DNA from 2 places in the Lysinibacillus sp. TE18511 genome. Region 1 is predicted to be linked to the other one. Evidence: predicted binding sites of a transcription regulator. Region 1 holds the regulator's gene; the other holds the start of a gene.

The links. Region 1 encodes LexA, which represses DNA repair genes until DNA is damaged. Its sites were predicted from a motif close to CGAACATATGTTCG; they were not measured.
Region 2: ruvA (Holliday junction branch migration protein RuvA) is a predicted target of LexA. The motif match lies at 1,524-1,537, and genes of this name have one in related genera.

The regions. Positions count from the first base shown of each region.
Region 1 is NZ_JBSSFD010000001.1:235,880-240,715, reverse strand. Features, by position in the region: gene ACVWXS_RS01185 (GNAT family N-acetyltransferase) at 1-7, shown strand, start outside; gene ACVWXS_RS01180 (helix-turn-helix transcriptional regulator) at 188-379, shown strand; gene def (peptide deformylase) at 372-950, shown strand; gene ACVWXS_RS01170 (YneB family resolvase-like protein) at 1,108-1,773, opposite strand; gene yneA (cell division suppressor protein YneA) at 1,770-2,084, opposite strand; gene lexA (transcriptional repressor LexA) at 2,247-2,864, shown strand; gene ACVWXS_RS01155 (gamma-glutamyl-gamma-aminobutyrate hydrolase family protein) at 3,173-3,895, opposite strand; gene ACVWXS_RS01150 (A24 family peptidase) at 3,929-4,681, opposite strand.
Region 2 is NZ_JBSSFD010000024.1:36,014-40,849, forward strand. Features, by position in the region: gene ACVWXS_RS16545 (LysM peptidoglycan-binding domain-containing protein) at 1-598, shown strand, start outside; gene ACVWXS_RS16550 (phosphotransferase) at 669-1,466, shown strand; gene ruvA (Holliday junction branch migration protein RuvA) at 1,581-2,201, shown strand; gene ruvB (Holliday junction branch migration DNA helicase RuvB) at 2,220-3,224, shown strand; gene queA (tRNA preQ1(34) S-adenosylmethionine ribosyltransferase-isomerase QueA) at 3,242-4,282, shown strand; gene tgt (tRNA guanosine(34) transglycosylase Tgt) at 4,341-4,836, shown strand, end outside.

The DNA.
Region 1 (4,836 bases):
GGCATAACCAATTCTTTTTACTTTTGTTAATAGATCGTAGGAAACACTATTAGTTGAAATAAAAATAGTGAGAAGTAGTCAAGAGCTACTTCTTTTTTATAACTCAAAATGTCCAATACATTGGACGTTTTATATCAATTTTAATAAAATAAATTAACCAAAACTTTAGACAAAAGGAGGTATAAGTCTGAAGAATATAATAAAAGCATTAAGAAAAAAATTAGGAATGACGCAAGAAGCCCTTGCAAGGGAATGTGGAGTTGTCAGACAAACTATTAATTGTATTGAAAACGATAAGTATGACCCAACGCTTGAATTAGCATTTAAAATTGCTAAAGCTCTAAATAGAAAAGTTGATGAGGTGTTTATATATGAGTAAATTCCATCTTGAGTATATGATAACAATGAAAGATTTTGTAAAGGAGAGTGCCGCGATATTACGAAAAAATACGAATGAGGTTACGTTACCTGTTTCAAAAGAAGATCAAGATACATTAATTTGTATGCTTAAGTATTTAAAAAATAGCCAAGATCCGGATATTTCAAAAAAATATAAATTACGTTCAGGAGTTGGCTTATCTGCCAATCAAATTGGTCTGAATAAACGAATGTTTACTGCACTTTATAAAGATGGAGATAAACATCATGAATATATGTTAATTAACCCAAAAATCGTTAGTCACTCTTTAAACATGATTTATTTACCTGAGGGGGAAGGTTGTCTTTCGGTCAATAGAAAAGTTAATGGCTTTGTTCCAAGATATGAAAGAATTAAAGTTAAAGCATATGACATACACGGGCAAGAAGCCATTTATCATTTCAATGGATACGGTTCCATCTTAATGCAACACGAAATAGATCATTTAAATGGTATCATGTTTTATGACAGAATAAATAAAGAAAATCCATTTAAACTACCAGACAACGTTATTATTGAGAGTTTGTATTAATTAAGAAAAGACTAGTAGTGCAATTTTACCCGAAATAACGGTCAGTACGATTAACTGACCGTTATTGGGCCAACAAAACGTTGGTCCCCTAGCGTCGCCATAAGATGAAGCTTCCTATCAGCAGGATGACGAAACTCCTAATGATTGAAGTTTCATTTTATTTACCCGTCAGACTTTCTTGATGTTCCCTATATCTCCGATGTACAGTAGCTTTACTTACATCAAAACCTAGACCTTTTAGTGTCATGGCGATTTCATCAAAGGTGAAGCCTCGATTACGTAGCTTGATAATCTCTTCTACAGGCACATCCTTACGTTCTTGACCATTAGGATTTCCCCGATTAGATAAATTGTTTTCAGGACGATAGCCATTTTCAACGGCACGACGCATACCACGACGTATTTTAGCATTATGGATTCTGCGCTGGTACTCCTCTACGATCGCTAAAATCTCTAGTAGCATCGTATCCATTTCATTTAATTGTACAGGGCCTTCGTCTCGCATAGAAAAAACATCCGTTTCAGTTTTTTGTAATAAATGCAATACTGCCATTCTAGCATTTCCACGTCCTAAACGTGTTTCATCCTGTACAAATAATGCTTTAACTTCTTTTTCCTTAATAAAGTCGAGCATTTCAAGTAAGCCCTCACGTTCCACATCATAGCCACTATGCTTATCCATAAAAACGTGCTTCACTTCGTAGCCCTGCTCTTTAGCATAGCGCATCAACTCCTCCTGTTGACGCTCAAGCGAGGAACTTTGTGTCTCTTTTTCTGTACTTACACGGCAATAGACAACAGCCGATTGTTGTTTATTTATCATTGTTCATTTCTCGCAATTTCAATTGAATTTATGGGCATGGACTGGTCACCCACTACTGGAATCACTAGGGATTTACCTGCAATAATATCAACGTTCGATAATTCATTTTCTACTTTCACAAGCTTAATCCAATCATCCGTTTTCATTTTACCAGAGTATTGTTCAGCTAACGACCATAAACTATCACCATGTTCGATTTCAATTTCAGCGTAAGTAACATCGCCTGGATCTGTTATAAAAAGGTATGCTGCAAATAGTAGACATGCCCCTAATAAAGTAGTAATGTGTGGATTTTTCTTTAACCAGTTCATCATCATAACCCCTTTTAGAATGTTTGTTCGGAATGTATGTTCTTATAATAATGCGAACAAACGTTTTTGTCAAACACTTTTCGAACCTATGTTTGCTTAAGTGTTCGCATTCTGTTATACTACTAATAAGTAGAATGATTAGAAAAAAAGAGGTGAGCAATCATGAAAAAAGTTTCGAAAAGACAAGAAGCCATATTAGAGTTCATCAAAGAAGAAGTACGCACAAAGGGGTATCCACCATCTGTACGTGAGATTGGTGAAGCAGTTGGACTTGCTTCAAGCTCAACAGTTCATGGACATTTAGCTCGTTTAGAACAAAAGGGCTTCATTCGTCGAGACCCAACTAAACCACGCGCTATTGAAATCCTAGAGCCAGAGGATTCTATTCAAAAGCAACAAGTTGTACATGTCCCACTTGTTGGGAAGGTTACAGCAGGTTCTCCAATCACTGCTATTGAAAATATCGATGAATACTTCCCACTTCCAGATATTTATGGTACAAGCGAAGATGAGTTATTTATGCTAGAAATTATGGGTGAATCAATGATTGAAGCTGGCATCTTAGACGGTGATTTAGTCATAGTTAAACAAAGAGCAACAGCTAATAATGGTGATATTGTCGTAGCCATGACTGAAGAGGATGAAGCAACTGTAAAGCGTTTCTTCAAGGAAAAAAACCATTTTCGTTTACAGCCTGAAAACGCAACAATGGAGCCGATTATCGTAGACCAAGTTTCTATTTTGGGGCAAGTTGTTGGTCTCTATCGTCGTGTACATTAAAAGTATCTCAATATTAAAGTAGAAAAAGAGGATATTATGTTCGCATATACCTCTTTTTCTTAATTTAAGGCTAGAGAATTAAGCAAGATGAGAACGAGTACACGCGTTTAGTCCAGTCCTTTTTGAAAAAATCAAAATACGAAAACGTGTTGCTAGTATTAGCACTAAATGAAGATGTCGAAGGAGACTTTTCGGACATCTTTTTTCTTTTGAGCATAACTTTGCTTAAAAGAAAAAAAGAATCCACTTTAGAATGGATTCCTTGTAAGCATCGAAACGTCGAACTAGCAGTTTTAAGTTATCAAGTCTTATGCCTCTACTTTGAATTTCAAACTTGCCTTTACAAATGCAGTAAACAATTTCTTCGATCCTTCATCTCCTACAATGGCTAGCTCTTCAGGATGCCACTGTATGCCCAGACAAAATGGTAAATCTTCGTGTACTACCGCTTCAACGATACCATCACTTGATTTTGCTACTACTTTCATTTTTTCCGCAACTACATTTACAGCCTGATGATGAAATGAATTGACAGCAATTTGCGCTTCCTCAATAATCGTTTTTAATAGTGTATCAGGTGTAACATGAATATAATGTGTAGCAACGCCTCGAGCCGCTTGTTGTTTGTGCTTTAATAATTTACTACTGTGATATTCGCTATCAATATCCTGATAGACCGTACCTCCTAGCGCGACATTTAGTATTTGCATCCCTCGACAGATGCCAAAAATCGGCATTTGGCGAATAAAGGCCGCTTCAATTAAGGCAAGCTCCACTGAATCCCTTTCTGGATGAACTTTCCCTAATTTCGGTGTAGGTTCTGCACCAAAGAGGAATGGATGTACATCATAGCCACCCGATAATAATAATCCATCCGTTAACGATAAAATTTGTGCTACATCCTCTTCTACGCCAAGCGGAATTATCAATGGAATTCCACCAGCTTCAATGACACTTTTGCTGTAGGCGGCATTTAATCTAGAAGACAAATCATCTTCCACAAAGGCCGTTATACCGATAACTGGTTTCACTTTATCCCCTCCATGATCCACAAGATTTACGACTTACCAACATTCAAAATACCAATTCATCAACGCGTCTCCATAAAAATAGACAACGATAGCTGCTAGCGCAATAGATGGTCCAAATGGTATAGGCGTTTTTCTTCCCTGCCCGCGGACCTTTAACACCACTATTCCAACAATCATTCCAATCACAGCTGATACAAATAGTGTCAGAAGTGTATGTATTGTGCCGAGTACAAGACCGAGTAAAAAGAATAATTTAATATCGCCACCGCCCATACCACCTTTTGATAAAGCAGCAATACTATATAGTATGCAAAATCCTACTACAGCACCAACTATACTATCCCACCACGGAGACAATGGCGATATCAAGCGTCCAATAATTAGTAATGGTAAAAAGAATAGGAGTATTTTATCAGGAATAAGCATATACGCAAAATCCGATACAACAATAATTACTAATAATGAAATCAATACTAGTGCTACGAAAAATTCTGCACTAAAGCCTAATTTCCAATAAGCCAAGGCAAATAATATGCCTGTTATAAGTTCCATCAGTGGATAAATCCCAGAAATTTTTTGACCACAGCTACGGCATTTCCCACCTAAAAACACATAAGACAACACAGGTATCAAATCAAGCACAGTCAACTTTCTCTTACAATGAATACAATGCGAAGGTGGACGGAGAATTGACCCTTTTATTGGTATTCGTAAGCCCACTACATTAAAAAATGAGCCAAGTACGAAGCCAAAAAGTAAAACGATAATTGTATAAGCCATTTCCATCTTTATGTCCTCCTATACCAATAGACACCCATACATTTCAAGTATGCGCGCCATTTAAATTATTGTAATCCTTCAAAATAGAACGTCGTTACCTGTTTTTCCTGTTCTCCTAGTATGCTAAAGTTAATTATATCAGATTTCATCACACGCTTTAC
Region 2 (4,836 bases), on a different contig from region 1:
AATTCAACCACCACCGCCTGTAGCACAACCGGAACTACCTCCACAACCAATGCCACAACCGATTTATATCATGCCACAAATGCCACAACCAATGCCACAAATGCCAGTAGTGCCTCATTGTGTAAGCTGTCATCAGCCGATGCATCATCAGCCGATGCATCATCATATGTGGTGTCATATGCCGATGCCAATGCCGATGCCAATGCCAATGCCAATGCCGATGCCAATGCCAATGCCGATGGAACAACAAGTAGAAGCATATACGATGCCGGAGCAACCATCATGTGAGCCATGCAGTAAAGTTGCTGGAATGCCGGATTTCTTAGAATCTAGTACATCTCCATTCTTCCCTATGAAGCCCGGATATGAGCCTATGCAGGAGATGGAAATGAAGCAGTCCTGTGGCTGTAATGCACAACCAATCATGATGCCAAATTGGAAAATGGACGCATGTCACTGTCAACCGCCATGTCCACCACCGTGCCCACCGCCATGTCCAATGCCATATCCATCACAGTGCCCAACGCCGTATTCTTCAACAGGGCCATGGATGTCACCGCACATGTACCCAGGCGGGATGACGCCTTATCGATGGTAAAAAAGCATATATCATTGAAGAAATAAAACCTAATATTTGGAAGTATAAATATCAATCTAATAATTATTTTGTGAAACGTGCAAAGCAGTTAGAAATAGCAGATAAGGTGAGGGTTATCCATCGACAGCTTGGACGACTTGAACCCTCACTGATTTTACCTTTAATGAAAAGTGATGATGAGTACTTAATCGTGCAAGTTTGGCAAGAAGGAAGTCATAGTGCAAATTTTGCACATAAAAAAGATCGGATGGAATCACTTAAGTTATTAAATACCTTACATGATACACATAAGAAAATTGCTTGGCAGCGGATGCCGGGCTTGCATACCTATTCACAGCTTTTAAAATGGCAAATGCGTCATATGCGTTTTAAGAGCAGGCGGAATGAATTTCGTGCTTTTTTAACGAAAGAAGAAATCGATCAAATTTTACACTATAGTGAGAAGTCGTTACAGTTAATCGCACTGGAGGATGTACCTGAAAAAGAAATAACGCTTTTACATGGAGATGTCGTACATCATAATTTTTTATGGTGCTCAGATGGGGAATTGCGATTAATTGATTTTGATTTAGCTCATCTTGGAGAAGCGGATGATGAATATATTTTATGGTTACATCGTGTACTGCCAGCTGTAGATTATGACCTTAGTAAAGTATTTGCAGAGTTACCGGAGCTGAACCGATTAGACAAAAGAAAGCTACATCGTTTAAAATATCCAAATGAGCTTTTACGTGAATGGCTTTTTGCAGTGGATTTACCATTAGATCAACAGCTAGTGTTTTTAGATTATTTAGTGCCGTTTACAAAACGTGCCCTCACATATTGGCCAAAACTGTGGTACGATATTGATAGAATGATGAAGAAATGACCGTCTTTTGGCGGTCATTTTTGTGTGTGAACGATTACTTGTGTTTTTTCTTATAGTCGAGCATTCGTTCGCTATATGCTATAATCGAAGACGATGATTGTGAGGGATTATAGAATGTATGATTATTTAAAAGGACAAATAAAGCGTATTACTCCTGAGTATATTGTGCTTGAGCAACAAGGAATTGGTTGGCAGCTCAATACACCTAATCCATTTGCGTTCAGGACATCTGCACTTGAGCAGCAAATTTTTGTACATTTGCATGTACGTGAGGATGCTCAAGTGTTATATGGCTTTCCAAATTTAGACCAACGAGAGCTGTTTCGAAAGCTTATATTAGTATCAGGAATTGGACCAAAGGGTGCGTTAGCTATTTTAGCTACTGGGAATCCGCAACAGGTGATAGGTGCCATTGAACGAGAGGATGAATCGTTTTTAGTAAAATTCCCGGGTGTTGGCAAGAAAACGGCCCGTCAAATGATTCTGGATTTAAAAGGTAAACTTGGTGGATTAATGGAGACTATCGAGCTACCTAGTTCAGAGGATGAGCTGCCGTTATTTGGTGTGAATCCATTTAAACATGAGCTTGAAGAAGCTATTCTTGCGTTAATGGCACTTGGTTATTCTGAAAAAGAACTTGAAAAAATACGTCCACAGCTTGAGGAAAATGACAAGCTTGAAACAACAGATGCATTTATGAAACAAGCATTACAATTGCTATTAAAGTTAAAATAGTGAAAAGGGGGGAAGTACATGTCTGAACGTATGATGGCTAGTGAGGCAGGTGGCTATGATGAACAGTTTGAATTATCTTTACGTCCACAAAGATTAGCGCAATACATTGGTCAGCATAAGGTAAAAGAGAATTTACAAATTTTCATTGAAGCGGCAAAGCTTCGTCAGGAAAGTTTAGATCATGTGCTGTTATATGGACCACCTGGACTCGGTAAAACGACATTAGCTGCGGTCATTGCTAATGAAATGAATGTTAATGTGCGCATGACTAGTGGCCCTGCAATCGAACGTCCTGGAGATTTAGCGGCGATTTTAAGCTCACTGGAGCCAGGAGATGTGCTATTTATCGATGAAATACATCGCCTGCCTCGTGCAATAGAAGAGGTGCTTTATCCAGCCATGGAGGATTTTTGTTTAGATATAGTTGTTGGTAAAGGCCCAGAAGCGCGTTCTGTACGGCTTGATTTACCGCCATTTACACTCGTTGGTGCAACAACAAGAGCTGGCGCATTATCAGCACCTTTAAGGGATCGCTTTGGCGTATTATTAAGATTGGAGTTTTATGATAATACTTCACTTGCAGAGATTGTAGAGCGTAGTGCACACTTATTTGATGTTGATATTGAACAAGTAGCAGCACTTGAAATGGCGAGACGGTCGCGTGGGACACCCCGTATTGCCAATCGCCTGCTTAAACGGGTGCGAGATTATGCACAGGTGCTTGGAGATGGTATGATAACTGAGGGACTTGCTAAGCAAGCTCTTGAGCTATTACAAGTCGATCCTAGAGGGCTTGACCATATTGATCATAAACTTGTGACCAATATGATTGAGCGCTTCCGTGGTGGCCCTGTAGGCTTAGATACGTTGGCAGCATCTATTGGTGAGGAACGTGTAACAATAGAGGATGTGTACGAGCCGTATTTGATGCAAATAGGCTTTATTCAACGGACGCCACGTGGACGTGTGGCATCACATTTAGCCTACGAACATTTTGGATATGAATATCCCCAACAAACCTAGAAGAAGGAAGTATTTTCATGCGTGTAGAAGATTTTGATTTTGAATTGCCAGAGGAGCTCATTGCACAAACACCACTTATTGATCGTACGGCTAGTCGGTTAATGGTCGTGACACCAGGCTCACAAAATGTTGAGCATCATCATTTCGCTTATATTTTAGAGGAGCTACAAGCAGGAGACTGTCTTGTGTTAAATGATACAAGGGTCTTACCAGCGCGATTAATGGGCGTTAAAGAAGAAACAGGTGCTCATATAGAGGTACTACTATTAAAGCAAATGGCTGGTACGGATGAATGGGAAACACTTGTTAAGCCAGCTAAACGTGTAAAGGTCGGTACAGTTGTAACATTCGGAGATGGTTTATTGACTGCTACTTGTACAGGAGAGCTTGATCATGGTGGGCGTACATTTGAGTTTAAATATAATGGGATTTTTTATGAAATTTTAGAACAACTTGGTGAGATGCCATTGCCTCCGTATATTCGTGAAAAATTAGAGGACAAGGATCGTTACCAAACCGTTTATGCAAAAGAACGTGGCTCAGCAGCAGCACCAACTGCAGGTCTTCATTTTACAGAAGAATTACTAGAGCAAGTTAAAGCAAAAGGGGTCGAAGTTGTATTTATCACTTTACATGTAGGACTAGGAACTTTCCGTCCTGTAAGTGTAGATTCAATTGAAAATCACGAAATGCATGCCGAATTTTACAGTGTAACGGAAGAAGCGGCATCTATTATTAACCGTGTAAAGAGTAATGGTGGAAAGGTGATAGCAGTTGGTACAACCTCTAACCGTACATTGGAAACAATCGGCTCTAAATATGGAGGCGAGGTTCGAGCAGAGCAAGGTTGGACGTCTATTTTCATTTATCCAGGATACGAATTTTCGGTTGTAGATGGTTTAATAACAAACTTCCATTTACCAAAATCAACCCTTGTCATGCTTGTTAGCACACTTGCGACAAGAGAAACAATTTTAAGTGCGTATAAACAAGCTGTAGAAGAAAAATATCGCTTCTTTAGCTTTGGTGATGCTATGTTTATTCGTCCAAAAGGATAAACTAAGGAAAAAATCGAAGTACTGTTTTTACTTTAGATAAGAGAGGAATATTTATTTTATGACACAACCAGCAATTCGTTATGAGCTACTTCATACTTGTAAACAAACAGGAGCACGCCTTGGCATCGTGCATACGCCACATGGCTCTTTTGAAACGCCAGCATTTATGCCTGTTGGTACACAAGCAACTGTAAAAACAATGTCACCTGAGGACTTAAAGGAAATGAATGCAGGTATTATTCTGTCAAATACGTATCATTTATGGCTTCGACCAGGTAATGATATTGTGAAAGAAGCAGGGGGCTTGCATAAATTTATGAACTGGGATCGCCCGATTCTAACAGATTCAGGTGGTTTCCAAGTGTTCTCACTTAGTCAATTCCGTAAAATTGAAGAAGAAGGAGTTCACTTCCGTAATCATTTGAATGGGGATAAACTGTTTTTAAGTCCAGAAAAGGCAATGGAAATTCAAAATGATTTAGGTTCGGATATTATGATGGCATTTGATGAATGTCCACCTTATCCTGCGACATATGACTATATGCTACAATCAG